Regions from separate parts of the Oceanobacillus sp. M60 genome, predicted to be linked through region 2. Evidence: predicted binding sites of a transcription regulator. Region 2 holds the regulator's gene; the other holds the start of a gene.
The links. Region 2 encodes LexA, which represses DNA repair genes until DNA is damaged. Its sites were predicted from a motif close to CGAACATATGTTCG; they were not measured.
Positions count from the first base shown of each region.

Region 1 (15,799 bases), on a different contig from region 2:
TCATGAATATGCTCAAATTCTTCTTGAAGGATGTTCAGCTTGGTATTGATTTCATCCAGTCCAAATTTATAGCTGAGCATGAAACGTGTCAGTTCTTTTCGTACAGCGGTTAACTGGTGTATCTGTTTTGATTCATCCATTGATAAAATTCCTTTCTGGCTTACATTCATGTACAATATAAGTATAGCAAAATTTGTTTTGAATAGCAGATAAAAAGACGCTGCAATCCATTCTGATGGGTGCAGTCTTGACAAAAGTATGGCAAGGCCTTATAGTACAATTCAATAAAGAAATACGGTGAACGGACCAGTAATCGATGTGTATTTACCAAAGAGAGGAAATCCGGCGGCTGTAAGATTTCTGTAAATGCCTTGATGAACCTATCCGGGAGTAGGTTAGTGTATGCTGACTGCAGTAAACTGCATTATCAATGTGAGTGGATAACTTTTATCAACAAAGGTGGTACCGCGGAATAATACTGATTTCGTCCTTTACAAGGGATGTATAATCAGTTTTTTTTATTGCTCTGAGGTATCGGTGAAATAAAATATTAAAGGAAAGAAGAAACACACAGGAGGAAACTACATGGAAAAAACAATTGCATTTTTTGGAGCAGGAAATTTAGCAGAGGCGATTATTGCAGGCATTACAAGGACTAATGTTGTTACAAAAGAACAGGTGCTGGTGACGAATCGCAGTGATAAAGCAAGGTTAGATCTGATTGCTGAAAAGTATGGAGTGACTTGCGACCTGGATAAAGAAGAAATGATCGAGAAAGCAGATATTATTATTTTAGCGATGAAGCCTAAGGATGCGAAGGATTATTTAGACTGGCTAAAAAATTATATAAAACCGCATCACATGGTTATTTCGGTGATTGCAGGGTTATCTATCGAACAGATGGAAAAAACGCTGGGAGAAGGTATTCCTGTTATTCGAACCATGCCGAATACGTCTGCATTGATCGGCCAATCAGCTACTGCTATTTCAAAGGGAACCAATGTCGAACTCGGTCAGCTTTACTTTGCTGAGGAACTATTCCAGACAGTGGGTACAACAAAAATTGTTGATGAGGAGCAGATGCATACGATTACGGCGATTGCAGGAAGCGGACCGGCATTTTTCTACTACATGGTGGAAGCAATGGAAAAAGCAGCAATTGAAGCAGGATTGGACCGGGATACGGCATTAGAGCTGCTGACCCAGACGGTGATCGGCGCAGGAAAAATGCTGGAGACATCTGGCGCAGACCCGGAACAGCTCCGTGTTAATATTACCAGCCCGGCAGGAACCACAGAGGCTGGTTTAAACCAGTTAATGGCGAATGAATTTGATAAGATAATTAAAGCATGTGTCGATGGCGCACGAAATCGGTCTATCGAGATTACGAATGCTCAGAACTAATTTTTTACACGTACTTTAAAAAAGAGAAGAGGGAAAGCAGATGCATACACCGGATTGCAGTTATTGCGGGAAAAGATGGAGTTATGGACAGACCTTTAAGCAGGTATTTAAGATTAAAATGATTTGTCCGCACTGCGGCAAAGAAAATTATTATAATGCAAGTAAAAAAGGCGGCTGGCTCCCTTTATTAGCCATTCCTATTCTGTTAGGGCTGGCCTTTCTGCTAAGGCTGTCTTCTGTAGAAATTATTCTCATGGGCTGTTTGCTGATGATTCTTCACGTCCTGTCGATTCCTTATCGGACGAGATTGCAGAGAGCCGGCAAATAAATGAAACACGATGCTTCCCAAAATAGATAAGGTTTAGTATAATACGATTGTTCGTTTATTTTTCAATGGACGGATAATGAAGCATAATTGAGCGGTTTCCACTGCTGATTATGTGCAAAGCCCCCGTAGCTCAGGGGATAGAGCATTGGTTTCCTAAACCATGTGCCGCAGGTTCGAATCCTGCCGGGGGCGTAAAAAAGTCTTGTTATACAGAGATTTGTGTCTTTCAGTTATATTATCGGAGGCCACGGTTTATACTTGAAAATTACATAAACCGACAGACGTCATTTTTCGTTTTCTTGTTTGTTTTATGACAAGATTTCTGAAAGGTGGCTTTTTTTTATATAGAGAAGACAATTATTGTTCTGCTTATTTTTCGTGAAAAAGCAAAATGAGAAACACCATTGATGTTTTTTGTTTTATAGACGGTAATAATGAATAGAGCCGCTCCTAAAAAGAAGCGGCTCCATTCTTCTCATCTATATAAAGGGCAGGATACAGCAATGGATTCCGATTCCCTATCGCTATATCACTTTCACCCGATTCAAAATATCTTCGGCGTTTTTCACCCGTTCCTCTGTCGGTGGCTCTACACCTTCCAGCGGATAGTCCAAACCAAGATTTTCCCATTTATAGACACCTAATTTATGATACGGCAGCACTTCTATTTTTTCGACATTATTTAATGTCGCAATAAAATCGGAGAGCTGCTGTAAATGTGCATCGTTATCGCTGCCACCGGGAACAAGTACATGACGGACCCAGACAGGCACTTTCTTCTCGTCTAAATAGCGGGCCATGTCGAGAATATGTTCATTGGACAGACCAGTGAGCTCTTTATGCGCTGCAGCGTTGATATGCTTTAAATCAAGTAAAACCAAATCAGTTAATTCCAGTACTTTATCTAAATTTTTTATAAAGTGAGGGGAGCGGTTAAAGCATCCGGCAGAAGTATCAATGGTTGTGTGTACTCCTAATTTTTTCAGTTCGGTGAACAATTCGAGTAAAAATTCAACCTGAAGTAAAGGCTCTCCGCCGCTGACAGTCACTCCTCCATTGGTAGATTGGAAGAATGGGAGATAGCCCTTAATATCCTTCACCAGCTCTTGTACAGACATTTTCTTTCCTGCTCCCATGTTCCATGTATCCGGATTATGACAAAATTGACAGCGTAATAAACAGCCTTGAGTAAAGATAACATAGCGTAATCCAGGCCCGTCTACGGTTCCACACGTTTCGATTGAATGAATTCTTCCTTCTTTCATGATACTTTTCCCCCTCACTTCATATGCTGAAAATAATTCAGCATCAAGCGCTCAAGTTATTTAATGAGCGCTTGATATTGACTTCTTACAGAATGGCCTTACAAGCTTTCATGGAAGGTCCGGTTAATGACATCGATTTGCTGTTCTCTTGTCAGCTTAATAAAGTTTACTGCATATCCAGAGACGCGGATGGTAAGCTGCGGGTATTCTTCCGGATGCTCCATCGCATCTAATAAAGTTTCCCGATCAAAGACATTGATGTTTAGATGATGTCCTTTTTTTGCTGCATAGCCATCGAGGATACCGGCTAAGTTTGTTTTTCTTGTTTCTTCATCTTTACCTAACGCTTTTGGCACGATGGAGAAGGTGTTCGAGATACCATCCAGTGCGTATTTATATGGCAATTTTGCAACGGAGCTTAAAGAAGCTAATGAGCCATTTTTATCACGTCCGTGTAATGGGTTTGCTCCTGGAGCAAAAGGTTCTCCTGCTTTTCGTCCATCTGGTGTATTTCCCGTTTTCTTCCCGTAAACCACATTGGAAGTAATCGTCAGGATAGACTGTGTTGGTGTAGCATCGCGATACATATGGTGTTTCTTAATTTTATTCATAAAGTCTTTTACGAGACTCACAGCAATTTCATCTGCGCGATCATCGTTATTGCCGTATTTTGGATAGTCTCCTTCTATTTCATAATCAACAACAAGTCCGTCTTCATCACGAATGGTTCTTACCTTCGCATATTTAATGGCGCTTAGGGAATCGACAATGACGGATAGTCCTGCTACACCACAAGCCATGGTCCGTAATACTTCCCGGTCATGCAACGCCATTTCCAGTCGCTCGTAGCTGTATTTATCATGCATATAATGGATAATGTTTAATGCGTTGACATATAAACCAGATAACCAGTCTAGGAGGTTATCATATTTCTCCATCACTTCGTCGTAATCAAGATACTCTGATGTGATTGGTGCATAGTTTGGAGCTACCTGCATTTTTAGATTTTCATCTACACCGCCATTGATCGCATACAGAAGTGCTTTTGCCAAGTTTGCCCGTGCACCGAAGAACTGCATTTGTTTCCCGATGCGCATTGCAGATACACAGCAGGCAATTCCATAGTCATCTCCATAGATCGGGCGCATGATATCATCGTTTTCATATTGAATCGAGCTTGATTTAATAGACATTTTTGCACAATATTTTTTATAGTTTTCCGGCAGTTTAGCAGACCAAAGTACGGTTAAGTTTGGCTCTGGCGCCGGTCCTAAGTTATCTAATGTGTGCAGAAAACGATAGGAGCTCTTTGTTACAAGTGGGCGTCCATCTTCTGCTATTCCTGCCAATGATTCTGTTACCCAAGTCGGGTCTCCGCTAAATAATTCGTTATAATCTGGTGTTCTTGCGAATTTTACGAGACGCAGCTTCATCACAAAATGATCGACAAGTTCTTGCGCTTCTTGCTCTGTCATAACCCCATTTTCAATATCTCTCTCTATATAAATATCTAAGAATGTAGAAACACGGCCAAGACTCATGGCAGCCCCGTTTTGCTCTTTAATGGCAGCTAAATAGGCTAAATAGAGCCATTGGAATGCTTCCTGTGCAGTTGTTGCAGGCTTGGAAAGGTCAAATTCATATTTTTCTCCGAGCTTTTTCAAATCCATTAAGGAACGAATCTGCTCCGAGGTTTCTTCACGGTCGCGAATCACATCGTCCGTCATTGTTCCGTTACCAATCAGCTGCAGGTCTTTTTTCTTTTCTTCAATTAAACGGTCTACTCCATACAGGGCAACGCGGCGGTAATCACCGATAATACGTCCGCGGCCGTATGCATCTGGAAGCCCGGTGATGATTCCTGCTTTTCTTGCTTTTAAGATTTCGGGTGTATAGGCATCAAAGACGCCTTGGTTATGCGTTTTCCGGTGTTCTGTAAAGGTATGGACAACGTCATCATCAACTTTGTAGCCATAGGATTCTGCGGCAGCTACAGCCATACGGATACCTCCAAAAGGCATTAGAGCACGTTTGAAAGGCGCATCTGTTTGCACGCCGATGATTTTTTCCAAGGGCTTATTTAAATAACCAGCACCGTGAGAGGTAATAGTAGATACGATTTTTGTATCTAAATCATATACACCGCCATTTTCCCGTTCTTCTCTGGTTAATTGCATGACTTGCTCCCACAGGTCTTTGGTGGCTTGAGTTGCATCAGTTAAGAAGGATTCATTTCCTTCATATAAATGATAATTCTGTAAAATAAAATCACGAACATCAATTTCTTGCTGCCAGTTGCCTTCAACGAAACCATCCCAAGGGACTCTTTTTACCATTTCATCTGCTACTTTCATAACAAAAACCCTCCTCTTAATTAATTGTGAATAAATTCACAATAACCTCTATTTTTATTATAACGGTTTCGGAAAATAAAACAAGTGAAATACTTCACAAATGAAGAAAGTTCTTAAAATGTTCAAATTTAAAGCTTGAGAAATAAGAGGATTTTATAAAATAGTAACATTCGTTCCAAGCCTTTTTTAAAGAGTAAGAAAGTATAAAATGTTGAGGATAGCCGCTCCAACGGGTTTCATGGGGGGAGTAATCTTAGGCCCCAGAAATACACTACGCTTTCCATGGGCCCCGAGCTCATCTCCTTTAAAGAAGACTTGCTGATTGGCAAGCCGACAGGCGCAGACAGAAGCATAGTCGCGCTTATGCCTATGGTAGAAAATAGAAGAACACTTTTTTCCTGCGGAGTCTTCCCACTAGGACTGCTGCGGTTACTCGCCCCGTCAAAACCGTTGCCCGCGGAAAGCGACTTCCCGAAGCGGACATCTGCTCGGCAAGAATATTAGTATTTTAAAGACCAAGTGATTTTCTTGGTTTCTCTTAATAAATACCGGGTTTTGGATAGGGGAACGGAGCAAGTGTATTGTTTTCTGCTATATATTTGCTTAAAATAAATACATTACGGTTTTTAGAAGGAAGGTTTCTTTATTGTATGTAATAATTGTTCTGGGGATCATTGCAGGAATGATGATTCCGCTGCAGACAGCAGTAAATAATCGGCTGACTGTGTTTACGAAAGCGGTGTTGCCGACATCCTTTTATTCCTTTTTATCTGGAAGTATTATTTTATTTTTCATTAATCTTATGATAGATCCTGACAAATTTACAGTATCATTCTTTGCAGATCAATCCTTTTCCTATATCTGGTTTACTGGTGGTGTGCTTGGAGTAATTTTTCTTACAGGGAATATTATTTTACTGCCCAAAATTGGTGCAGCATTAACGGTTATTGTTACCGTAACAGGACAGATGGTGATTGGTATTTTGATTGATACCTTTGGCTGGTTTGGTGCAGAGGTAAAACCGTTGCATTTTATGCATATCGTTGGTGTTCTTCTTTTAATTACCGGAATTGTCTATATGAATGCGAAAAAAAATCCCGGCGTTTCGCAGAGTCATTCCCGTCTGTGGGTATTGTTCGGGATATGTACAGGAATGATGCCGCCGCTGCAGACAGCAATCAATAGCGCCTTGCGTTATGAAGTAGACTCCTTTATTTATGCTGCTTTTATTTCATTTATTGTAGGAACCGCTGTGTTATTTATTCTGTCGATGATAGTGAATAAAGGAGTAAAGTTAACACGTATTTCTGGAGATTTTAAATTAAAGCCCTGGCATTTTGCCGGTGGTGCACTCGGCGCAGCATATATCGCATCAAATATCAGTTTAATGCCTTATCTGGGTGTTACATTAACGATGATGGCTGCTATTTTAGGGCAGATTATCATGGGACTGTTAATTGATCATTTTGGGCTGTTTAACCTTCCGAAGTATTTAATTGATCAAAGAAGGGTTATCGCTGTTATTATGATTATCAGTGGAATAATCGTACTCAATATCTTTTAAGAGGATATTTAAAAATTCTTTTTCACTGTCCTTTTTGTACATTATTTTAAGTTCGCAGACCTTGTTTCTTGCCTGTTGGAAAGGAAACAAGGTCTAATTTTTACCCTGTGAGATAGGAAGCGGTTTTTTCATACAGAGAAAAATGGTTATTATGGTACATCTCCAGCCTGTGCAGCGCAAAGGAAAATTCCACCGGAAAATGCTGCAGAATATCATAAACATTTTCGATATGAAGCTGGTCCAGCATAAATGTCGGGATACAAAAATGATATGCAAAATGGTTGGCTTGATTTTCTTGCAGGTCGACAAAAAGGGAATGCATAAAACGCTGATCTCCTTCATGGAAAAAATAATGGCATAATTCATGCCCAAAACATTGCCATATATTTTGCTGGGAAGTATTTGGAAGTACGATATAATTATCTATCCGCATACTGACAGATGCTGCATAAATAATTTCAATATTTAAAGCTTGTGCAATAGCAGAAATGGAGAGCTCTGCCGGAGTCTGGATATTCAGCTGCTTGTATAATACTTCGACAAATTTTTCTACATCTGAATAGTACATTTGATTTCCCACCTTCAATAAGAATATACGTTCGGTTTGAAGTGCTAAAAATAAGGTGCAGCAAGTACACCTGTTTTTATATTGCTTATGGAAGTATAAATCAGCATTAGTCATTTTGATTGGCGTTACCATTATTTGTTTTCTTTCTGTATAAAATATATTGTATCACATTTAAAGCTTCTTCTTTCTCATCTTCTGTCATTCGTTTCCAATTACGGAACATCAATGTATCTTGCTCCGACATCGGTTCCGGCCGGGAAGTATCCTTTGTTGAGGGAGACATAGATTTACCTAAAAGCCAATCTACGGAAACACCATATAAATTAGCCATTTTATGTAACGTGTCTGTGTCCGGATCACGATATTCTCTTTCATAACCAGATAAAGTACCATTTGAAATACCTAAAAGTTTCGAAGCTTCAATTTGTTTTAATCCAGCTTTTTCTCGTGCTTCTCTTAATCTTTGGGAAAGAATTTTCATAGTATCCACCTCAATATAGAGATAATACCATTTTTAATAAAAACAATAATATTTTTAAGCGAAATGCAAATTTTATTGTTTTCGTATATTGACTTATGCAAAGCGCTTAATTATAATTTAAAGTATAAAAACCAAAAGATGGATGGGGTGATTTAGTGGAAATACATGAGAAAATCGAATTTATCAGACAGCAAAAGCAGATAACGAAGACACAAATTGCAAAAAAATGCTCTAAAACTCCTGCCTGGTACACCAATATTTCCAAGGGAAAAACAAAGATAGATGTAGATACCCTGGAAAGAATAGCAGATGCATTAGAAATTGATGTGAAAATGTTATTTGATAAGGAGTTGAATGATGCATTAAATAAATGCAAAGAGCTTTTATAAACGAAAATAAAAAGGAAGAGATTTTATACACCCTAGATCAAAACGATACCTCGAAGAGCTGGAATGATATAACTATCATTAAGCGCCACATAGCTATCCCCTCAAAGAAAAATCTCTCAACCACAATATATTTTATCCTGTTATAATACGTAATTCGGGTTCTATCTCCTCGTTCATAGGGAGGTAGTTTTTTATTGGATAAATGAAGCTTGTGTTTTACTCAATAAAAAACTGGGTAAAGATTTTAAACATATTTATGTAATATGGAATATAATGTAATATTTAAAAACATACTATTCAAGTACCTTACATTTATGGTAGAATTTATCTTACTCTACAATTAGAATAAACCCTGTAAAATGTAGTCGCCTCAACTACAATGAAAAATCCAATAAATCTATGTTTTATATCCAATGAAAATAAAGTGTTTATCAAGAGTGAAGAATGACTGATTAAAGAGAAGGTAACTAGCAGTAAAAAAAAAACTTTGTTTCAGTTGGATATTTTTGTACCCGAAAACATAGTGAAAGGAAGAAGGTATATGGATTCTAAAAAATTAACGAGAAGAATATTAATTGCTCTGGTTGCTGGTGCAGCTGCTGGTATAGCACTGACATTTGCCCCGGAAAGTTTTTTTGAACCTCTCGATAAATATGTATTAGACCCGATTGGTCAAATATTTATTAATCTTATAATGATGTTAGTAGTTCCGCTTGTATTTGTATCCATTGTATTAGGAACAGCAGGCCTGGGAGACCCGAAAAAATTAGGAAAGATTGGTGTTTCCGCGGTTGCCTTTTTCTTAACAACAACGGCAATTGCAATCAGTTTAGGTCTAGGTTTGGGTTATTTGATCCAGCCGGGGTCGACAGGGATTTTTGATACGTCAAATGCAGAATACAGCGCAGATGAAGCACCGCCAATTATGGAGACGTTGATTAATATTGTTCCTGAGAATCCTATAGAAGCATTGGCATCTGGAGAAATGCTTCAGATTATTGCATTTGCTATCTTTATTGGGGTTGCATTGGCATTTTTAAGTGATAAAACAAAAGGAATATATAATCTATTTGAACAGGCAAACGAAATTTTGAATTGGTTAATTACAGTGATTATGCGATTTGCTCCGTATGGGGCATTTGCTTTGATTGCCTCAGCAATTGGTGATGCTGGACTGAATGCACTCGGTTCCATGTTGAGCTATATGTTAACGGTGATTGCAGGTTTGCTGCTGCACGCACTCATTATCTATTCGCTTGCTATTTGGCTAATCGGACGCGGGAACCCAATTACATTTTTTAAAGTATTTTTCCCGGCAATGGTGGTTGGCTTTAGTACTTCCAGCTCTAATGCTGCACTTCCTGTGGCGATGAAGACAGCTCAAGAAAAACTGGGTGTAAAAAAAGCTGTCAGCAGCTTTGTTCAGCCGCTCGGTGCAACCATTAATATGGACGGGACAGCAATTATGCAGGCTGTAGCAACCGTATTTATTTCCCAAGTGTATGATATCCCGCTGACTTTTATGGATTTATTAATGGTCGTTCTTATCGCTACGTTGGCAAGTGTTGGTACAGCAGGCGTCCCTGGCGTCGGACTGGTGATGCTGGCAATGGTACTTGGCCAAGTTGGGCTGCCGGTAGAAGGTATTGCTTTAATAATTGGTATTGACCGTCTTCTCGATATGTTAAGGACATCTCTAAATATTGCCGGCGATGCTACTTGTGCATATATTATATCTGAACGGGGAAAACGGAATGAGAAAAAGACACAAAATGCATAAAATCAATATTTAATTCAATGAAATCCGAACGCATTTGCATTCTAACGAGAGAATGTTCAAAATGGGTCCGGATTTCTTTGTTTCGTACGTTGTTTTTATTCTATTTAGCTGGAAGTTGATTAAGAGATAACCTGCAGCACGCTTTCTGCTTAATTTATTTGTTCCTGATAAACTGCTGTAAATCATGGGTTAACGGGTATTCATCCCAGTAATATCTCCTTTATTTTGTAAAATTAGAAACAAACTCTTTAAAAATGTCACAGAATGTTCTAAAATAGAAATAGTTAACAAAATATTTTAATCCTTTTTTTAATTCTATTTGTAATCGTTTCCAATTAAGATGAATGAGGTGATTAGATGGATATGCAAGCAATTCCGGCACGTGAAGGCAATCATAATTTAAAAAACTACGAGGATTTTCGAAAAACATTTTCTTGGGAAAGTGTGGAGAAGAACTTTTCCTGGCATGAAACAGGAAAAGTGAATATGGCCTATGAAGCAATTGATAGACATGCTGATAATCCGGATAAGAAGGATAAAATCGCATTACTATATTCAGATCCCAATCGAGAAGAAAAGGTCAGCTTTGATGAACTTCGTTTACAAAGTAATCAATTTGCGAATGTATTGAAGAAATACGATGTGCAAAAAGGAGATCGTGTTTTTCTTTTTATGCCGAGAAGTCCGGAGTTCTATCAAGCATTTTTTGGTATTCTAAAAATAGGGGCGATTGCAGGACCGCTGTTTGAGGCATTTATGGAGCAGGCAGTCGGCGATCGATTAGAGAATAGTGAGGCGCGTGTATTAATAACAACTCCTGATTTACTCTACCGTATCCCGCAGGACAGACTGCCTCATTTAGAGAAAATCGTGTTAGTAGGTGCGCATGAGGAAGAAGGAGACCAGTATATTGGTTTCGATTCCGAAATGAAAGAGGCATCCACGGATTTTGATATTGTTTGGGTGGATAGAGAAGATGGCATGCTGCTTCATTATACATCTGGTTCCACAGGGAAGCCAAAAGGCATCCTGCATGTCCATAACGCTATGATACAGCATTACGCAACTGGAGAATGGGTGTTAGATTTAGAGGACGATGACATCTATTGGTGTACAGCTGACCCTGGCTGGGTTACAGGAACAAGCTATGGTATTTTTGCGCCTTGGCTGCACGGAGTGACAAATGTGATTCGCGGCGGACGTTTTTCTCCAGATGATTGGTATAAAACGTTACAGGATAATCATGTTACCGTATGGTATACTGCACCGACAGCATTACGGATGCTTGTAAGTCACGGCGAAGAGAAGGTCAGAGAATATGACCTGTCTGCGCTGCGTCATATTTTGAGCGTAGGAGAGCCATTAAATCCGGAAGTAATTACATGGGGATTAAAAGCTTTCGATTTACGAATTCATGATACCTGGTGGATGACAGAGACAGGGGCGCAGGTGATTGTAAACATCCCGTCACTGGAAATCAGACCTGGTTCCATGGGGAAACCAATCCCTGGGGTAGAGGCGTCCATTGTCGATAATGAAGGCAATGAAATCCCTCCAAATCAAATGGGTAATTTAGCCATCAAAGCGGGATGGCCATCCATGATGCGCGAGGTTTGGAACAATAAAGGAAAATATGAAAGTTATTTTATTAACGGCTGGTATGTCTCTGGAGATAGTGCATATCGCGATGAAGATGGATATTTCTGGTTCCAGGGCCGTCTGGATGATGTTATCAATACATCTGGAGAACGGGTCGGACCATTTGAAGTCGAGAGCAAGCTGATTGAACATCCGGCTGTTGCAGAGGCGGGAGTTATCGGTAAGCCGGATCCGGAGCGTGGAGAAATTATTAAAGCATTTATCACCTTAAATCCGGGTCATGAAAAAAGTGATGAGCTGTTGGAAGAAATTCGTCAATTTATTAAAAAAGAATTAAGTGCACACGCTGCACCAAGAGAAATTGAAGTAAAAGACTCTATTCCTAAAACACGGAGCGGTAAAATCATGCGCCGTTTATTAAAATCATGGGAATTAGGGCTGCCGACAGGAGATACTTCGACGTTAGAGGAGTAATCCGTCTATTGTAAAAAAGCAGGAAATACTTTATAAAATGAACATAGTGGCTTCTCATTTAACGATAAAAATGAGAAGCCACTATTTTTACGTACTCAAACTTTCGTACATTAAAAAATAACTTTTTTTTCACAGAAACAGGAGTTAATCGTTCCTTCGATAACGCCCTTTACAAAGAATATCAATTCGTATGTTTTAAATAAATTCTATTTGGGAAGATATAGGATGTAACCAATATTAAAGGAGTGAATAATTCATGGGTAAAAAAATTGCAACAGTTATCACAGACTTATTTGAAGACGTAGAATATACAGACCCTAAAAAAGCATTGGAAGAAGCTGGTCATGAGCTGGTTACGATTGAAAAAGAACAAGGCAATACCGTAACAGGCAAATCAGAAGATACAAAAGTAACTATCGATAAAGGTATTGATGACGTAAAACCAGAAGACTTTGATGCATTATTTATTCCTGGCGGTTTCTCTCCAGACATGCTTCGTGCAGATGACCGCTTCGTTGCATTTGCAAAACATTTTATGGATGAGAAGAAACCAGTGATGGCCATTTGTCATGGACCGCAGCTTCTTATCACTGCAAAAACACTGAATGGACGTGGAGCAACAGGCTTTAAATCAATCCAGGTTGATTTAGAAAATGCAGGTGCGAAATTCCAGGATAAAGAAGTTGTCGTTTGTCAAAATCAATTAGTAACAAGCCGTACACCAGATGATATTCCAGCGTTTAATCGTGAGTCTGTGAAAGTGCTTGGTTAATTAAAAAGTATAATTAGAAATAAAGAAGAGTGCTTTGAAAATATGGTTTCAAAGCACTCTTTTTCATGTACATATTCTGCTTATTCCTCTAATTTTTGAATATCAAATTCATTATTTAAAAGCAGCCAGTTCTGCGGGAAGGACAGCCCTAATTTCCAATAAGAAATGCCTAAAAGTTGAAATTCGCGGATTAAATCAAATTTAGCCTGGATTGAACGGGCATCCTCAAACCAAACCTCGTGCTCCTGTCCGGAGGCATCTGCATACATAAAATAGGGCGCTTGGGCTGTGGTATCATATTGAATCGCAACATTATTCTCCCAGGCGATTTGAACGGCCTGCTGCGGACTGATAGCCCGTGCCGCTTCCCCTCCTTCTACAAAAGGAAGTGTCCAATCATATCCATATAAATTCTGACCGAGTAAAATTTTCTCTGATGGAATTTCAGAAACAGCATATTCCACCACGTCGCGGACGGAGTTGAGAGGTGAAATAGCCATCGGTGGCCCGTAGCTGTAGCCCCATTCATAAGTCATCAACACAACAAAATCAACAATCTCTCCGTGGGTGCGGTAATCATGCGCTTCATACCATTGCCCTGCCTGTTCTGCGCTCGTTTTTGGCGCAAGTGCTGTTGAAATCAGCAGTCCAGCTTGGGAAAGGCGATCCTTTGCGGTACGCAAAAAGGTATTATAAGCCTCCCTATCATCTGATGGAAGAAATTCAAAATCAAAATGTACATCACGAAAGCCTTGTTCTGTTGCGATATTAATAATCTCATCTAATAACCGGTTTTGAACAGCCTGCACCGTTAAGATAATATGCCCGACCTCCGAGCTGAATGCTCCTTCTTCTAAATTAGTAATGGCCATCGCAATGGAAGCGCCGTTTGCTCGTGCGGAGGTGATAAGATTCCCTGTTGGCGGAGCTGTCAGTGTACCATCCCGATTAGCGCGGTAGCTAAATAAGGTGAGATACGTTAAAAAAGGCGAATACGTGCTTGCTGCTGTTTCTAATGTCTGGGAAACCTCCTCTCCCATTGGTTCGACATAGGCATTGGAAGTAATCGGTTCTTTTGGAGCAGGCGGGATGTATAGGCGAAGTCCAGGATAAATAATCTGATTTGCATTTAATCCGTTAATCGTTGCTAATTCCTCCACAGGGATGTTAAATTGAGCCGCCACGGAAGAAAGTGTATCACCAGACTGCACAAAATAAAACTCTCCGACAATGGGAATGACAAGTGCTTGCCCGATAACTAATTGGTCAGGTGCATTTAGTTCATTCGCATTGACAATATCTTGAACGGAGGAACCGTATGTATCTGCAATTTGCTCCAGCGTATTTCCTTGTTCAACGACGTATATTTGCAAACTAATAACCCCCTTCAGAGTGCTTCTTACTCACTATATGAAGGGGGAGAAAGTAATATGTTAAATTGCTGTAATATCTGCATCCATGACCGATTCCATTAGATAAAGCGCATAGTTATTATTATCCACTCCCTCGGAGGCGAGGCAGTTTTTAGGAATGGAAAGGCTGAATTTATACATATAGGCATCCTTTGCCGTAAACAGAATACAAATATCGCCGGCGATCCCTGCCAAAATAAGATGTGTTCGTTTTAAATCTGTTAAAAGAGCGTGTAAGGGTGCTTGAAAAAAGGCGGAGTGTTGTGGTTTAATTAGGAAATAATCGTCATCATCCGGTTTGATTTTTTCAATGATGTTCTCACTCTTTTCATTTTTACAATATTTGATAATCTCCCGGAAATCTGCTTGCCATAAGCCATAATGATCGTTAACGTAGATAATAGGTATCGACTTTTCTTTGGCGAAGTGACGCAAATTAATTAAATTTGGGAGAATCTCTTCTGTGTTTGCAAGAAGGTTGTCACCGCCGTCAAATTTAAAATCATTGATTAAGTCGATAAAAACGAGTGCTGTGTTCTCTGGTGTTATATTCATGAGCTTCTCCTTTTTTAAAGAAATCAGTTAATATAGTATTCCCGCTAAACAATTATTAAAACGAGAATAAAGTGATGTGATAAAAATGACAGAAGAAATATCTGTAAGCCAAGATGAAAAGTATATGGCAGCTGCTCTGCAGGAGGCACGCAGAGCTTGGATGTTAAACGAAGTTCCCATTGGTGCAGTGGTCGTGAAGGAAGGAGAAATTATCGGCAGAGGCTTTAATTTGCGTGAATCCATGCAGACTACTTTAACTCATGCAGAGCTTCTTGCTATTCAGGATGCCAATCAAAAAGTCGGCAGCTGGAGATTAGAGGATTGCACCTTATATGTTACATTAGAGCCATGCCCTATGTGCGCCGGAGCAATTGTTCAATCAAGAGTGAAGCGTGTAGTCTATGGAGCAAGTGACCCAAAAGCAGGCTGTGCGGGAACCTTAATGAATTTATTGGAAGAACCGCGGTTTAACCATCAGGTCGAGGTGAAATCTGGTGTGCTTGAACCACAATGCAGTACGGTTTTAAAGAATTTTTTTAAAGAGCTGCGTCAGAAGAAGAATGAAAAGGATGCTGAGGCGGGAGAATAGACCGGCACTGGAAAAGATACTTTTTTCATTGCATTTTTAGGACGAGGAAGCTATAATAATAAATACGTGCTAAGCGGGGAGGTAGCGGTGCCCTGTACTCGCAATCCGCTATAGCGAGGCCGAATTCCTGCTCGAGGTGGGATGACTGTGTGGTCAGACGTAAGGAATTGGTGTTGACGTCCGGGTCCTGCGCAACAGGAACCCATGAACCCTGTCAGGTCCGGAAGGAAGCAGCAGTAAGTGGTCATTCTTGTGTGCCGCAGGG
Region 1 is NZ_JBSSNH010000009.1:55,980-71,778, reverse strand. It holds gene ACW0TQ_RS19960 (GTP pyrophosphokinase) at 1-140, opposite strand, end outside; T-box leader at 289-495, shown strand; gene proC (pyrroline-5-carboxylate reductase) at 586-1,404, shown strand; gene ACW0TQ_RS19950 (TIGR04104 family putative zinc finger protein) at 1,445-1,732, shown strand; tRNA gene ACW0TQ_RS19945 (tRNA-Arg) at 1,852-1,924, shown strand; gene pflA (pyruvate formate-lyase-activating protein) at 2,257-2,997, opposite strand; gene pflB (formate C-acetyltransferase) at 3,096-5,351, opposite strand; gene ACW0TQ_RS19930 (DMT family transporter) at 5,998-6,915, shown strand; gene ACW0TQ_RS19925 (ImmA/IrrE family metallo-endopeptidase) at 7,016-7,483, opposite strand; gene ACW0TQ_RS19920 (helix-turn-helix domain-containing protein) at 7,590-7,964, opposite strand; gene ACW0TQ_RS19915 (helix-turn-helix domain-containing protein) at 8,120-8,353, shown strand; gene ACW0TQ_RS19910 (dicarboxylate/amino acid:cation symporter) at 8,895-10,133, shown strand; gene acsA (acetate--CoA ligase) at 10,491-12,206, shown strand; gene ACW0TQ_RS19900 (type 1 glutamine amidotransferase domain-containing protein) at 12,463-12,978, shown strand; gene ACW0TQ_RS19895 (glycoside hydrolase family 18 protein) at 13,059-14,351, opposite strand; gene ACW0TQ_RS19890 (cysteine hydrolase family protein) at 14,412-14,939, opposite strand; gene tadA (tRNA adenosine(34) deaminase TadA) at 15,031-15,534, shown strand; RNA gene ffs (signal recognition particle sRNA large type) at 15,599-15,799, shown strand, end outside.
Region 1: the regulator LexA is predicted to act here: its motif matches at 7,504-7,517, upstream of ACW0TQ_RS19925 (ImmA/IrrE family metallo-endopeptidase).

Region 2 (15,799 bases):
GATAATCGTGAGTTAATACAATTAATGGAGGACTTTTTTGGGGAACAGGAAGAAATTGAAATTGTCGGAACAGCATTAAACGGAAGGGACTGCCTCCCGTTGATTGAAGAGAAAACACCGGATGTGCTGGTATTAGATATTATTATGCCGCATATGGATGGAATAGCTGTTTTAAATGAAATTAAAAAAATGGAATTAACTAAAAAACCACATATTATTATGTTGACTGCATTTGGTCAGGAAGAAGTGATGAAGAAGGCAGTTGATTTAGGAGCTTCTTATTTTATCCTGAAGCCGTTTGACATACAGAATCTGGCTGATCAAATTCTGCAGGTTCAGGGAAGTGCGGTTTCCAGAGTATCAAATGTGACGAAAACAAATATTGAAAGTAAGAAAAAGCAGGACCTGGAAGCGAATATAACCAATATTATTCATGAAATAGGCGTGCCTGCGCATATTAAAGGATATATGTACTTAAGAGAAGCAATTACTATGGTTTATAATGATATTGACCTTTTGGGGTCCATCACAAAAGTGCTTTATCCGGATATCGCCAAAAAATTCAATACAACTGCTTCCCGTGTAGAAAGAGCAATTCGCCATGCAATAGAGGTAGCTTGGAGCAGAGGGAATATTGATTCCATTTCAGCATTATTTGGTTACACCATCAATATTTCTAAAGCAAAACCGACGAATTCTGAATTTATTGCGATGGTAGCTGACCGATTACGATTGGAGCATAAGGTATCGTAATATGGCCTGCAAGTATTGACAAAAAGCTTTAAATAACTAGCAACCCGTATTGTCACAGAAGGAAATTATATAAAACCTGCCGATGCATCCAATAAACAGGAAGCAGTACAGCCATTTATGAAGAAAAGAGTTGTACAATTTTATTTGTTATAAGTAAATTGCAAAATTTGTGTTTTTAATAAATATTCTAAAAAGTTGGGACATTACTTATTTTTTGATTAGAACGGTTTTCTTTTTATAAAATGAAAGGCTGTGTATATGCTTTATTCACTTATCCAAGAATAAAAACAGCAACCTGGTACCAAAGTGCAAGAGCAATAATCACAAGAGCAGAAATGATTTTTATCAAATTCTTTTTGGAAAAATAGTTCTTGTCCGGGTAAACTTCTAAAAAAGTGACAATGATGAGAAGAGCTGATAAAAATGGCAGTGTTAAATAATCTGCAACCTTTGTTAAATAGATAATTCCCAGAATAAAGCTGATAATGGTGATTGGAAGATAAAGCCAGCGTTTCTTTTTTAACGTTTCAGTCAATTTTATACACTCCTTATACTTGTACTTTATATTAAGCATATTATGAATGGATTAATTTTATACTAGAAAAAAGGTTAACAGGCACATCTGACAAATGTGCCCGTTAACCTTTTTTGACTGGCCGATAAAATCACCTATAGAGGATGTTCTAACGTTTCTGCTATGTGCAGCTTATACTGCCCGCATGCTCCTGCTCTAAAGCACATTCCTTTTAGTGGATATGACGGTATAAGCCGATTACCTTGCCGAGAATAGATACGTTTTCGTAATAGAGAGGTTCCATCGTTGCATTTTCGGGCTGGAGGCGGAAACGGGTCTTTTCTTTAAAAAAACGTTTGACAGTCGCTTCATTTTCATCCGTCATTGCTACAACGATATCTCCATTATCCGCAGAGCTTTGCTGTTTTACGATAACCATATCTTTGTCGAGGATGCCTGCTTCAATCATACTGTCTCCATCAATGACAAGTACAAACAGATTATCCTCCGGTCCGGCAGAAGAGCTGGGAACGGGAATAAACTCTTCCACATTTTCAATCGCAGTAATCGGGATTCCGGCTGTTACCTTCCCTATTACAGGTACATAAATGGCCTTATCCTTAGGCGCATCATTCTCATTATTATATATGATCTCGATGGCACGAGGTTTGGTCGGGTCTCTCCGAATATATCCTTTGTTTTCTAATCTTTCTAAATGACCGTGAACAGTAGAGCTTGAAGCTAACCCGACAGCTACTGCAATTTCACGTACGGAAGGCGGATAGCCCTTCTGCTCTACTTGATCTTTAATAAAGTCAAAAATCATCTGCTGTCTTTTTGATAGTTTTGTCATGACTTACTCCCCTCTAGCATAGGTATTTGTTATTCATAGTATAGCATTGAATGAATCAATTTACAAACAAATGTTCTAAAAAAGTATTGACAGGAACAGTTGTTCTGAATATACTATAGTAAGAACAACTGTTCCGGAACCAGATAAAATATCGAAGGGGAGTTTTAATATGTTTGAAAAACTGATGAAGTCTGATGCTTTTTATATTGTAGCTTTTATTATTGCGTTAATATTTTTATATACGATGATGGTTACAATTTAAGTGATTGACCAGACGACTGATTTCCTTGCTTATTTTGTAGAGAGCAAATATGCTGGTAAGACAGATTCTGTAAAGAATTGTCACCGAAAAGTTGAAAAAGAGCGGTTTATTATTGGAGGATAAAACATTGAGAACGATTATTTATTGTCGGGTAAGTACAGAAAAAGAAACACAAGAAACATCACTTCAAAGACAATATGAAGAGTTATCTGCGCTGGCCGATAAATTAAATTTTACGGTTGTGGATTGTATTCAGGAGAAGGCCAGCGGCTATGACATTGATAGAGATGGCATATTTAAGCTTCTTGCTTATTTTTCTCATCAAGAAGCTGATTGTCTTTGTATTCAAGATGAAACAAGGCTTGGAAGAGGAAATACAAAAATTGCTTTATTTCATCAGCTCCGGAAAATTAATATCCCCATTTACACGGTTACCCATGAAGGAGAACTTGAGCTGAATGAAGCGGATTCGATGGTGTTGAACATCGTCGGTATAGTGGAAGAATATCAGCGTAAACTACATAATATGAAAATAAAAAGGGGAATGCGACGTGCTGTATCAAATGGGTATAACCCTCAAGAAAATTTACATCATATCAATCAATCCCCGGGAAGAGAACGCGCTGAAATTCCGATGGAAGAGATTGTGCGGCTGCGGCAGAATAAATTAACGTTTCAAGAAATCACAACAGTTTTAAAAGGACTTGGATTTCATGCATCAAAGGCAACCATCCATCGCCGCTACCAGGAATATATCAATTCCTTGAATGAAAGTGAATCGTGACGTAAGATAAAGAAACAGGAAGGTTATTTTAACTCCTGTTTTTTTAATCGAAGGAGGGACAAGCTATGTTGTCTAAAGATAAATTAAATAGAATAAATATGTTAGCTAATAAAGCGAAAAGTGAAGGCTTAACAGAAGAAGAAAAAACAGAACAGCAAAATCTTCGAAAAGAATACCTGGCAAATGTACGGGGTTCTTTTAAAAATCATCTAAAAGGGATGACAGTCATTGACCCGGCCGGGAATGATGTGACCCCGCAAAAGCTTCGTGATTACCAGGAACGTAATAAGAAACACTGATACATCATATTAACTTAGCTTGTATCGTATCGGATTTCATTATAAAATAGAGGAAGAAACAGAATATGTTTTGAAGTGGAAGGAGAAAAACAATGACACAACAAGTTGAGGAACTATCCATCAATACCATTCGCACGCTCTCCATCGATGCAATTGAAAAAGCAAACTCCGGGCATCCGGGATTACCGATGGGTGCGGCACCGATGGCGTATACACTCTGGACAGATTTTATGAATCACAATCCAAAGCATTCCAAATGGTTCAATCGTGACCGTTTTGTATTGTCTGCAGGTCATGGTTCCATGCTGCTGTACAGTCTGTTACACTTATCAGGCTATAATGTATCTATCGATGATTTAAAAGGATTCCGCCAATGGGATTCGAAAACACCGGGACATCCGGAAGTGCATCATACGGATGGTGTAGAAGCAACAACGGGTCCATTGGGACAAGGCATTGCGATGTCAGTAGGAATGGCAATGGCGGAAGCACACTTAGGTGCTGTGTATAATAAAGAAAAGTATAATGTGGTCGATCATTATACATACGCGATTGTCAGTGACGGAGACTTAATGGAAGGAATCTCGCATGAAGCTGCATCGTTAGCCGGCCATATGGGCTTAGGTAAACTGATTGCTTTGTATGATTCCAATGATATTTCATTAGACGGCGATTTAGACCGTTCTTTCTCTGAGAATACGGAACAACGCTTTAAAGCATATGGCTGGCAGGTATTGCGGGTGGAAGACGGCAATGATGTCAACGCCATTCGCCAGGCAATCAAAGAAGCACAGCAAAACCAGGACCAGCCGACATTGATTGAAGTAAAAACAGTTATCGGTTATGGTTCTCCAAATAAATCTGCTTCCAGTGCTTCCCATGGCGCACCGCTTGGGGCAGATGAAGTGAAACTGACTAAAGAAGCCTATAAATGGACGCATGAAGATTTCTATGTGCCGGAGGAAGTATATGCTGACTTTAAAGAAAAAATCGTGAATGACGGTTCCGAAAAAGAAGCAGCATGGGACGAGCTGGTTGCTGCTTATCAAGAAGCCTATCCGGAATTAGGAAAACAGTTCGAGCTTGCTTTAAAAGGAGAGCTTCCTGAAAACTGGCATGAAAATCTTCCTGTATTTGAAGAAGGATCTAAATTTGCTACACGTGCGTCCTCCGGGGAAGTATTAAACGCTGTAGCTAAATCCGTTCCGAATTTCTTTGGCGGAAGTGCCGACCTTGCCGGTTCGAACAAAACAACAATCAATGACGAAGCGGACTTTACCAAGGCAGATTATGCCGGACGTAATATCTGGTTTGGTGTACGTGAACATGCAATGGGTGCTGCTTTAAATGGAATGGCGCTTCACGGAGGACTTCATGTCTTCGGTGGAACCTTCTTTGTCTTCAGTGACTATTTACGTCCATCCATTCGTCTGGCGTCGATTATGAATATGCCGGTAACGTATGTGTTTACGCATGATTCGATTGCAGTCGGGGAAGACGGTCCGACCCATGAGCCTGTGGAGCAATTAGCTGCTTTACGTGCGATGCCTCATCTTTCATTAATCCGTCCAGCGGATGCGAATGAGGTACAGGCAGCATGGCGCTTAGCTTTGGAATCAACAGATCAGCCGACAGCGCTTGTATTGACACGTCAAAACCTGCCTACCTTAGCAAATACCGCAGAATTAGCCTATGAAGGGGTTAAAAAAGGTGCGTACATTGTAAGTAAATCCGAAAAAGAAACACCGGATGCGCTTCTTTTAGCTACCGGTTCCGAGGTTCAACTGGCAGTTGCAGCACAGGAAGCATTGAAGGAAAAAGGTGTCGATGCACAGGTAGTAAGTATGCCTTCATGGGATCGCTTTGAAGCGCAGGATGAAGCATATAAAAACGAAGTACTTCCAAAAGAAGTCACAGCCAGAGTCGGGATTGAAATGGCTGCGTCATTCGGATGGGACCGTTATGTAGGCTTTGAAGGAAAAACACTCACAATTGACCGTTTTGGTGCTTCTGCGAATGGCGATTTATTGATTGAGAAATTTGGTTTTACAGTAGATAACGTTGTTCAATTAGTAGAAGAAGTGACGAAATAAGGAATATTTAAATATTTTATGTCATGAGGAAGAGAGATGCTAGCATCTCTCTTCTTTCGTATCTATTATAATTGTTGCTCGATAAAATGGATGATTTCTTTCCGTTCTTGTTCGGTGCAGGAAAACTGTTGCTCTATAGTTTCCAAATATTTTCCAGCCTTTTTCAGCTCTGCAACGCTTTTTTTCATATAGGATTTATAATGGTTATTTATTTTGTTAATTTCACCAGCATATTTCTCATCTGTTCCAGGCGTGACGGTTTCTTCGTATAAATCAATAACTACTTCCCCTTCTCTAGTTGGGAAAAATTCATGGGGATCAGTACTGTCAAATATACAAAAATCCAAATCTGGAACTAATACCATATCAATACTATTTGGATCAAAACTACAATGATAAATTTCAGTATCATAACCATATTCAATACAAGCACTCGCTACTTTTTTCATAAATGTTGACTTGCCTGTTCCAGCTCTCCCTTTTACATAAAAAACGCAGGATAGTTTTTCTGTAATATGAGGGACGACATTGACCGGACCATCTACAGTTGTGGTACCAAAAAGGCGGTGATACTCGTGGCCATCTTGATCCTTCCTCGATTGTCCTTCTAAGACTTCTTGAATAAACGTATCGGCAATTTCATTCGCCCGCTTAAAGTTCATTTCTTTAATATAGATCTCTTCCAGATCATCATGTATGCGTAACCCTGTTTCCAAATGTTTATATGCTTTTTCTGTGTAGTGAATGAATTTTTCTTCTAGTTTCTCTTTTCTTACCGAAATGTCTTGTGTAAATCGATTTAAATCCAGTTCGATTCCTTCACGCATATCATCTGGTATAATGGAATCATTTAAAAAAGCGAGTCTCTTTTCAGGTATAACCACACCATCCAAATAATGTTCACCCAACGCACTTTTTAACACTTCTACTTCATAGGTAGCTTCATATTTTGTGATTATATCTTTTAAAATTTTTGCTTTCACCGTTTGAGAAGAGTGTTTTAAACGAAAGATTTGCTGTATACGTTCTAAATTGGAAGGCAGTAAATTCACAAATCCCACCGCTGTATTTGCCGTAACATAATAATAATTTCTCAAGAAGACACTTCCTTTTTGATTTGAAATTTTGGGCTTTTGTTTAATTAATTTATGCTGCTTCCCATTTTTGGTGAATGTAATTGGTTGTTTGATAGTGGATCAATACCAAAATCAATGGTTGACAGACAGTAGTTAAATTGATAGTGGTAACCGCTACGGAAAAATACTGCGCTAATTAGTCTCTTTACTGATATCTATTCATTAATATCAACCATTGATTTTGGTGAAGAGCCTTGATAGTATAACATAATTATTTGATATGATAATTGTATCAATGATGATATGGAAAAAATGTTTCAAAAGAAATTCAAGTAGGGGAAAGCAGAAATCAAAAATCAGCAGATTGACAGACTTCTCTTAAATTCCTGAAAGAGAAAAGTAGACGCCAAGTTTTCTTTATTGTTTCGACAAAAGAAGTTGTTCTTTGCACACTATTATGACAACTTTCGGAAATAGATTCCTCTATAATGATAGTCAAAGGGGGAATACGTGATGAATGAATACGCAATTTATTGGATAGAAGAAAATGTAGCAAAAAATTATTATCATAAAAGTGATTTATTACATCGTTTCTTTTTAGAATGTGCTGAAAAAGAGGACGAAGTAATAATTAGAAAGCAATTTCGATTTATCACTCGAAAAATCCATTTTTACAAGTTTGCTATGCATTTAAAGACGTTTTCTTCGCCGGATATTTATGTGAAACGAATTGGAAATAGAGTGCTTGTAAAAAAAGGAGAAGAATCACTCTGCTTATATATTGAAAATGGGGAATTGATTTTAAGGTGTCGCCATTTAGCCGTTGCGGTATCACTGCTTTTTCCTATATTAGAAGATATTCATCCTTATTTCTTTGTCCAAGGAAAAGATACACCACAATATGGATGGATTTCTCCTAAATCTATAAAAGAGCTCAATGATGAAAGTCAAGTGTTGTATAATTTCCTCTAATCTAATATACTGTATTAGAGACAACACGAAGGAGGAAATTTTGTAACATGAGTACGATATGGGTAGTATTAATTGCAATTGCAGCTTTAATTGCTGGTGTTGCTCTTGGATTTTTCATTGCTAGAAAATATATGATGAACTACTTGAAAAAGAATCCGCCAATAAATGAGCAAATGCTTCGTACATTGATGATGCAAATGGGCCAGAAGCCGTCACAGAAGAAAATTAATCAAATGATGCGGGCGATGAATAATCAGAATCAGTCTGGGAAATAATTGATAATTATTTTATGGACAAGCACTAAAACCACTTTTTAGAAGGTGGTTTTTCTTATTGGTCAAAATTTTTTTCAGCATAGTAAAAATTTAAATTGTGCAGGATCAAAGTGCTCGGGTTTAGAAGCGCTTTGTCAGTATACATAGGATGTGCGGACACGTTGGAATCAGTATATGGTCATCCAGGTAAAGCTTAACGAAGGGGAGTTTTTCAAAAAAAATAGTCATTCGCCTTCCCAATTTGAATGAAGCTGCATAAGTTAAAGTAGTTCGAATAGAGGAGGTTATATACACATGGGTAGAGAAGAATGTTGTGATAATCGTCAAAGCTTTGGCTCAGCGGGCTTTGCGTTATTAGTTGTGTTATTTATTTTGTTGATTATTATTGGAACAGCATACTCCGGCGGCAACCAGTGCTACACGGGTGGCTACTACTGTTAATGATTAAAAAACCTGGTATTCGTGAAAGGGATTTCGATAAGCGGGCTTCTGCTTTCAAAAATCTCTTATGCACTGGCGCCCAAGCCTTTGCTCGAATGCCCTATTTGCTGAAAAACAAGAAGACGTCCTGGCGGATGAATTGCCAGGGCGTCTTTTTTCAATTAGTTTCCCAGGTTTTGCAATGTTTTTAACGATACTTTTTTACGTAAATAAATGTGTGCTATATCGGTAACAATGAACGTGGAAAGCAGTAAAATAAGCATAATCAGATAAACATTCGTTATATTCATATTCCAAAGAATAATCGTTATCATCCCGAAAAGAGCAATTTGTCCAAGCGAAATAAAGAAAGGGATGAATCTCCCTTTAAATAATTCCTGTTCGTCTGTCCAGTGAAGCTTTGGATGATAGACATCAATAAAGAAGTTAATCACGACGGCTAACCAATTATACAGCAAGGTAATTCCTATCCAGCCAATGAATATATGAATTGGAATGTTTACATAAATGCCGACACCAATAAGCAATAAAAACGGCAGCATAGACATAAGATAGGCAACATATAATTTTGCGTTTATCAAATGCTGAAATGGTATTGGCAAAAATAAATTTAATTTTATGCTTGCTCCTTCTCTGGAAATAGCAGTGGAGGCTGTAACATTGGTACTTAATAAAAAAATCGATATCATAAATAAGGTCAGAAAAAGATTTTTTTCTGGTGCAGCAGAGACAAGTGCTGCCAGATCATTTCCCATATCCAAAAATAGAATCACCGTTATAAATACCGGGAAAAATAATGCCTGAATGACACACTGCATTAGAAAAGCAGGGGTGCGAAAAATCATTTTAAATTCCTTCAGCAGATATGTTTTTAAAATTGAACGCTGCTGTGTTAATTTTTGAGATGCTTTAGCTGATAAATTTCCTTTGCTTCCCGAACTCATTCCCCGGACACCCTTCAAATAAAATCGCTGTCCAGCCCAAATAAATAAGAGAACACAAAGGATAAACACAGCCAGAAGTGCAAGCAGGAAAAGAAGACCGGACCAATCAGCCGCAAAATGGAGACTGCCTGCTCCGAAATAAGCCGGTGGAAAGATCATGGTTATCATTCGCAGTAAACCTTCTTGCTCCTGCATATAGGTCGTAAACGTATCAAGCATTGCCGCATCGTCCATGTTGAGACGAACAAGTACGTTAACGAGAATAACAAATAGTAAGGAACCGATACCCATAAAGATTTTGGAGCGATCCTTGTTTTTGGCGATATTGACATAACGCATGATAAACATCAGGATAACCGCTACAAGACTAAATGGAATAATTGGAAAAATGATAAACAAAATGAAGCCATAGACATAAAATAGAATAGGCGCACTGCTGATACTTCCATACATAAATAAAAATGGCAGAAATAAAAGTGCTGCAATGCCATAATTATAAATTAGCGGATTTGCTGCTTTGCCAACCAATAATTGATAAGGATGTACCGGCAGTGGAATATAAGCTGTAATATCATCAGAAAAATAAAAAGCAGATAAAATCATAATAAATGAAAGAAAAAACAGGATAGCTGCAATAAAAAGCAATGCCAAACCGAGTAGCATACTTTCCTGGTTTACTTCAGCCAGCATGTGATAAGCATGTGTAACCATAGAATGTATTCCTTGCATAAGCATAATAAAAAATGGAATAAGAATCAGGGAAACAATAATATAAATCCATGTATTACTTTGTTTGCCTGCTGAAGAATACTGCATTCTTAACATTATTTTTGTAATTGTCCATGTATTACGCATCATTGGTTAGCTCCAAAAATACATTTTCCAGAGATTGGTCGGTTTGATATTCTGCCTGCAGTTCATCAATTGTTCCATAAAATAAAAGCTCTCCGTGATTAATAATTGCCACTTCATCACAGAGCTGTTCTACGACCTCCAGGCCATGGCTGGAGAAGAAAACCGTATTTCCTTTATCAGCGTGCTCCCGCATCATTTGTTTTAAAGCATAGGACGATTTTGGATCCAGACCAGTTAATGGTTCGTCTAAAATCCAAATATCCGGATCGTGCAGCAGTACAGAAGTAACCATTATTTTTTGCCGCATTCCATGAGAGTAACTCTGAATATAATTTCCCAAGGCATGGTCGATTGAAAATTGTTTTGTATAATAGGCTATCTTTTCCTGCCGCACGTCCTCAGGAACCTGATAAATATCAGCAATAAAATTAAGGTATTCCAAGCCTTTTAGCCTCAGAAAAATATCAGAACGGTCTGGAACAAATCCAAAAATCTCTTTTGCCTTTAAGGGCTCTTTATCAATATCAATGCCATTTAAAGTAATTGTTCCTTTATCGATGGGTAAGATACCGGTCATCATATTGATTGTGGTAGATTTCCCAGCGCCATTTGGTCCAAGAAAGCCGACGATTTTTCCATCTGGGATGGTCAATGATAAATCTTGGATAATATGATGATGTCCATCAAAGCTTTTATTGATTCGAGAAATTTCTATCATCCAAAAACCTCCATTTCTACACTTATATTAGAAATTGTATTGTCAGGTAAATATAAACTTATCGTAACATGCGGCTGCATTTTCACAAAATTAATTTCCCATCTTTAAGAAATAAAAGGCATTTTCTTTTCGAAGGTGATTGGATTTATCACCTTGCAAATAATAGCCAGCAGTATGGTTTCTTTTTAAAAAATGAGCAATGCTCATACAAGCAAAGGTAAGATACTGTTCGTTTCAGAAAGGTTGTGTTAGAATTTACAATGGACTCTGGGTATGAAACCTCATTTAATATTTAATGGATTTCTTATAAAGTATCGTGTATATAGAAGACAGAAAGGAAGAAGAATGAATGATAACAAGAAAAAGTAAGCGGGAAGTTCAGCAAATGCAGGAAGCAGCTGATTTGCTGGTAGCCACACATAAAGAAATCGCAAAACGGATTAAACCGGGCGTAACAACACTCGAATTGGACGCATTTGTAGAAAGATTTTTAGAAGAGCATGGAGCAACGCCGGAGCAAAAAGGCTATAATGGCTATCCTTATGCGATTTGCGCTTCTTTAAATGATGAAATTTGTCATGGCTTTCCAACAGATAGACCCTTAGAAGACGGAGATATTGTAACTATTGATATGGTTGTTAATTTAAATGGAGGCTTGGCTGATTCTGCGTGGACATATGCTGTCGGCAATGTAGACGAAAAAGGACAGAAGCTGATTGAAGTAACGAAGGAAGCATTGTACAAAGGTCTTGCTCAGGCAAAGCACGGCAATCGTTTGGGTGACATAGGCCACGCGATTCAATCGTATGCGGAGGCGGAAGGTTTTTCTGTTGTGCGAGATTTTACCGGCCATGGAATCGGACCGACGATTCATGAAGATCCGCATGTACCACATTACGGACTGCCAAATAAAGGCATTCGTTTAAAAGAGGGAATGGTTATTACGATTGAGCCAATGATCAATGAAGGCGACTGGCGCAGCAAGATGGATGATAATGGCTGGACTGCAAGAACGGTTGATAAAGGACGCTCCGCCCAGTTTGAGCATCAAATCGTTGTTACAAAGGAAGAGCCGATTATTTTAACAGAGCAGGATAAATAATAAAAATACTCCCTAATGTGTGAGCATGAAATTTCGCATTAGGGAGTATTTTTTCGATTATTTTTTCGCTGTTCGGGCTCCAAATAAAATAGTAATCACGGGACTTAACAGGCAGAAAAATGCAAACGGCAGGTAGGTCAGTACAGGAATGCCTAAGACATCTGCGATAAACACTCCGCATACGCTCCAGGGAACAAGCGGATTAATTACTGTTCCTGCATCTTCCAACGTACGGGATAATGCTTTTTTCGTTAGCCCGGCTCTTTCATAAATTTGCTGAAATGTTTCGCCGGTTAACAGAATTGATAAATACTGCTCCCCGATAAAAACATTCACCCCAATTGCCGTCCCTGCAGTGGAAGCGATGATGGACCTTGTTCTTTTAAGTCGTTTTTGCAGTGCTTCTAAAATGGCCGGCAAAATACCAGTAACAAACAATAATCCGCCAAAGCTTAAAGCGAGAAGTACAAGGGCGATCGTGAAGAACATGCTTTCCAGACCGCCTCTTGTAATTAATTCATTAACAGGATCAAAATCAGAATTTCCAGTATAGCCGCCAAACCAGATAGCAGGAATAGCGCTTAAAGGAAATTTATTAACAGCAATCGCAATGATACTGGCAACGACACTGCTTATAGATAAAGATAAGAAAGCAGACAATTTAAAAATTGTACAGCCAATCAATACTATCAATGGGATCCAGGAACTCCAATGTATCAATCCTGTTCCTTGTAATGCCTCCTGATACTGTGCAATATTATTGCTGGCATGGGAGCCACTTGGTGATAGTATTGCAAAAGCAATAAACGAAATAATAAATGCAGGAATCGTTGTTAAACTAATATGTTTAATATGTTCAAATAAATCGACACCGACGATCGTTGAAGCAAGGTTGGTTGTATCAGATAATGGAGACATTTTATCACCAAAGAAAGCTCCGGAAACAATTGCTCCTGCTGTAATCGCCAAAGAAGCGTCCATCGCCCCGGCCATTCCTATCAGAGCAACGCCGACAGTTGCAGTAGTAGTCAGGGAGCTTCCTAAAGAGATACCAATAATACCGGTAATAGCAAAAACAACCGCATAAAACCATGTAGTTGAGATAAGAGATAAACCAGTTGTCATCAAGACAGGAATGGTTCCGCTTATCATCCAGCTGCTGATTAGAATACCAATTACAAAGAATAAGAATACCGCTCCCATTGCAGAACCGGCTCCTAAGCCCATCGCCTTTTGCAGAGATTGGTAAGTGATTTTATTCCATAATCCATAACCAACCAAAATAAATATAGCGATAAGGATAGGTATATGCGGCGCGGCTTCCAGTCCAATCATAAAAAAGCTGATAATCCCCACAAGCAGGATGAGGAAAACGACGGAAACAAGTAATGAAGGGTGATGTTTTGCTTTAATTGAATTCATTTTTAATTACCTCCTTGGCTTTGCATATGTATAAGATATGCCTATTTTTCTATAAGAAATGTAAAAAGCTGCAGCATGATCGTTTTAAACCAATAAAAAAACTCCGCCCCTATAGAAAGGGACGAAGTAAATCTCCGCGTTACCACCCTAGTTGATGCACATTAAGTACATCCGCTTGATTTCAGTGACAGGTTTTAAAATAAAGCCTGTAATTCAACTATTATATACCAAGGTTTGCACCAGCCACCTTGTCTCTAAATAACTGTCATATAATAATCTACTGCGGACTTTTACTGTCAAAACGATTGAATTGTTAATAATGACTATACAATTAATTTACTTGAATTGTCAATAAGAGATTCAAATAATTGCTATTTACGTATCTATTTTTTGAGAACAATAAGTGTACATAATGCCTTTTTCAAAAGTTGACTTAGCTTTCTCTTTTCGCAGACAAATTCACAAGAATTCCGGCACAAACCATCATTATAATAATGGAAGAGCCTCCATAGCTGACGAATGGTAATGTTACTCCCGTTATCGGTAACATACCAGAAATCGCTCCTAAATTAATCACTGCCTGAATCATAATCAGAAAAGTGATTCCTATTGCCAGTAATTGATAAAAGGAATTGGACAGCTGTTTGGCGATGAAGATACCTCTAAACAGGATAATCATATAGCAGGCAAGAACTATCAGTAAGCCTGCTGCTCCGAGCTCTTCTATCGTAATTGCCATAATAAAATCGGTATGTGCTTCTGGGAGATAGCCGAGCTTTTGTGTACTGTTACCTATTCCGTTTCCCATTAATCCGCCGCTATTGATTGCAAGCAAAGAATTTGCAAGCTGGTAGCCATTCTCTGAAAACTCCTCAAACGGCTGCCTGAAGGAAGTCAAACGATTCAAACGATAGGCTGAGCTTAGGGCGAAGTAAACCGTACCTACAGCAGCAACACTTCCCAATAAAAAAATATGCCGTTTTTTTACACCACTGCATGTAACAATAATTCCGCAAGCGGCCAAAATAATTCCGGCTGCTCCTAAATCAGGCTGTGATAAAATGAATAAAAAAACAAGCAGCAAGATGATGACCGGAGGCAGGACGCCATGTACGAAATGGTTGATATACGACTGTTTTTTTGCATAAATCGAGGCAAAGTAAATGACCATGGATATCTTCACCACTTCTGACGGCTGAAATAAAAATCCGCCAATCGCAATCCAGCGCTGGGAGAAGTTGCGTTCTACTCCTATATTTGGTATTAAAACAGCTATTAGCAGAATTAACGAGAGCATTACAAGCGCGGGACTCCATCTGGCATATAGTGCAGGGTTTATTAACGCAGCCAAGGTAAAGAAGGCTATGCCGATTAAGAGCCATTGCAGCTGTTTTACAAAAAAGTAATTTCCGCTATCATAGTACATTTGTCCAATTGGAAAGCTTGCACTGTATACCATCAACAGTCCAAAAATTGATAAAATACCTACCGCAGCAATTAACAAAAAGTCCATTTTCTTCACTTTTGCCCAAAGCATATTCTCATCCTAACTATATAAAAATCATGCATGAATGCTCTTTTTTGAGAACAGTTCATGTTTGCCTCCCATAATTGAATATTGCCGGCCAGGCTGATTATTATTGAAATACTTAAAAATCATGGTTTTCGGTAATTCCTATTAAATATACTAGGGGTGTTGACAATTCGTCAAATTACGCAGCGTTTTTCTCCTGGATTGTAATAAATAGAGTACGTGAAAGGAGGTTGAAAATACTTGTTCGTGATATGAGGACTTTACTTGAACTAGAAGGAGGATTCATAATTAGTTAGTATTCACTGTCAGGGGTAGAAGGGGGAAGAAGAGGTAAAAAACGAATGATAACTTTGACGACAGGAACAACAGAGAAATTTTCCTGCTATCGACATTGGACGAAATTATTTTGACAGAGGAGCAAATGTAGCTTCATTTTATAAAAAAGGAAAATACAAATATTAAAATGAACCATTCTCTAAGGATATAGAAAATGGTTCATCTTGTTTCTGAAGTTTACTTTTTATTTTCTTCATAAGGTTCAATATGAATCAATGCGTGATTTATTCCGTATTCTTTGTAAAGATACTCCTCAATATGCTCTGTGATAGCATGGCTGTCAACAACATTTAAGGTGGGATCCACTAAAATAGTTATATCTAAAAGCTCTTGATTGCCGTGAATACGGCCTTTAATATCAACAACCTCCCGTACATTTTTAAAGGTGCGGATAGCTTCCTTCATTTCATCTAATTTCTTATAATCAAATCCATCTGTCAGCGTAACCGTAGAATCTTTAAAAATATCCCATGCTGTTTTGCAGATGATTAATCCGACCAATATCGCTACAATCGGATCTAACCAAAATAGTCCGAATTGGGCTCCGATAATGCCGATAAATACGC
Region 2 is NZ_JBSSNH010000002.1:549,358-565,156, reverse strand. It holds gene spo0A (sporulation transcription factor Spo0A) at 1-753, shown strand, start outside; gene ACW0TQ_RS06930 (hypothetical protein) at 1,025-1,288, opposite strand; gene lexA (transcriptional repressor LexA) at 1,500-2,120, opposite strand; gene ACW0TQ_RS06920 (YneB family resolvase-like protein) at 2,510-3,166, shown strand; gene ACW0TQ_RS06915 (DUF896 domain-containing protein) at 3,232-3,465, shown strand; gene tkt (transketolase) at 3,558-5,558, shown strand; gene ACW0TQ_RS06905 (hypothetical protein) at 5,624-6,655, opposite strand; gene sirA (sporulation inhibitor of replication protein SirA) at 7,148-7,606, shown strand; gene ACW0TQ_RS06895 (YneF family protein) at 7,654-7,881, shown strand; gene ACW0TQ_RS06890 (YjcZ family sporulation protein) at 8,176-8,322, shown strand; gene ACW0TQ_RS06885 (putative ABC transporter permease subunit) at 8,484-10,124, opposite strand; gene ACW0TQ_RS06880 (ABC transporter ATP-binding protein) at 10,114-10,839, opposite strand; gene map (type I methionyl aminopeptidase) at 11,189-11,941, shown strand; gene nhaC (Na+/H+ antiporter NhaC) at 11,999-13,363, opposite strand; gene ftsW (putative lipid II flippase FtsW) at 13,797-14,900, opposite strand; gene ACW0TQ_RS06860 (cation diffusion facilitator family transporter) at 15,411-15,799, opposite strand, start outside.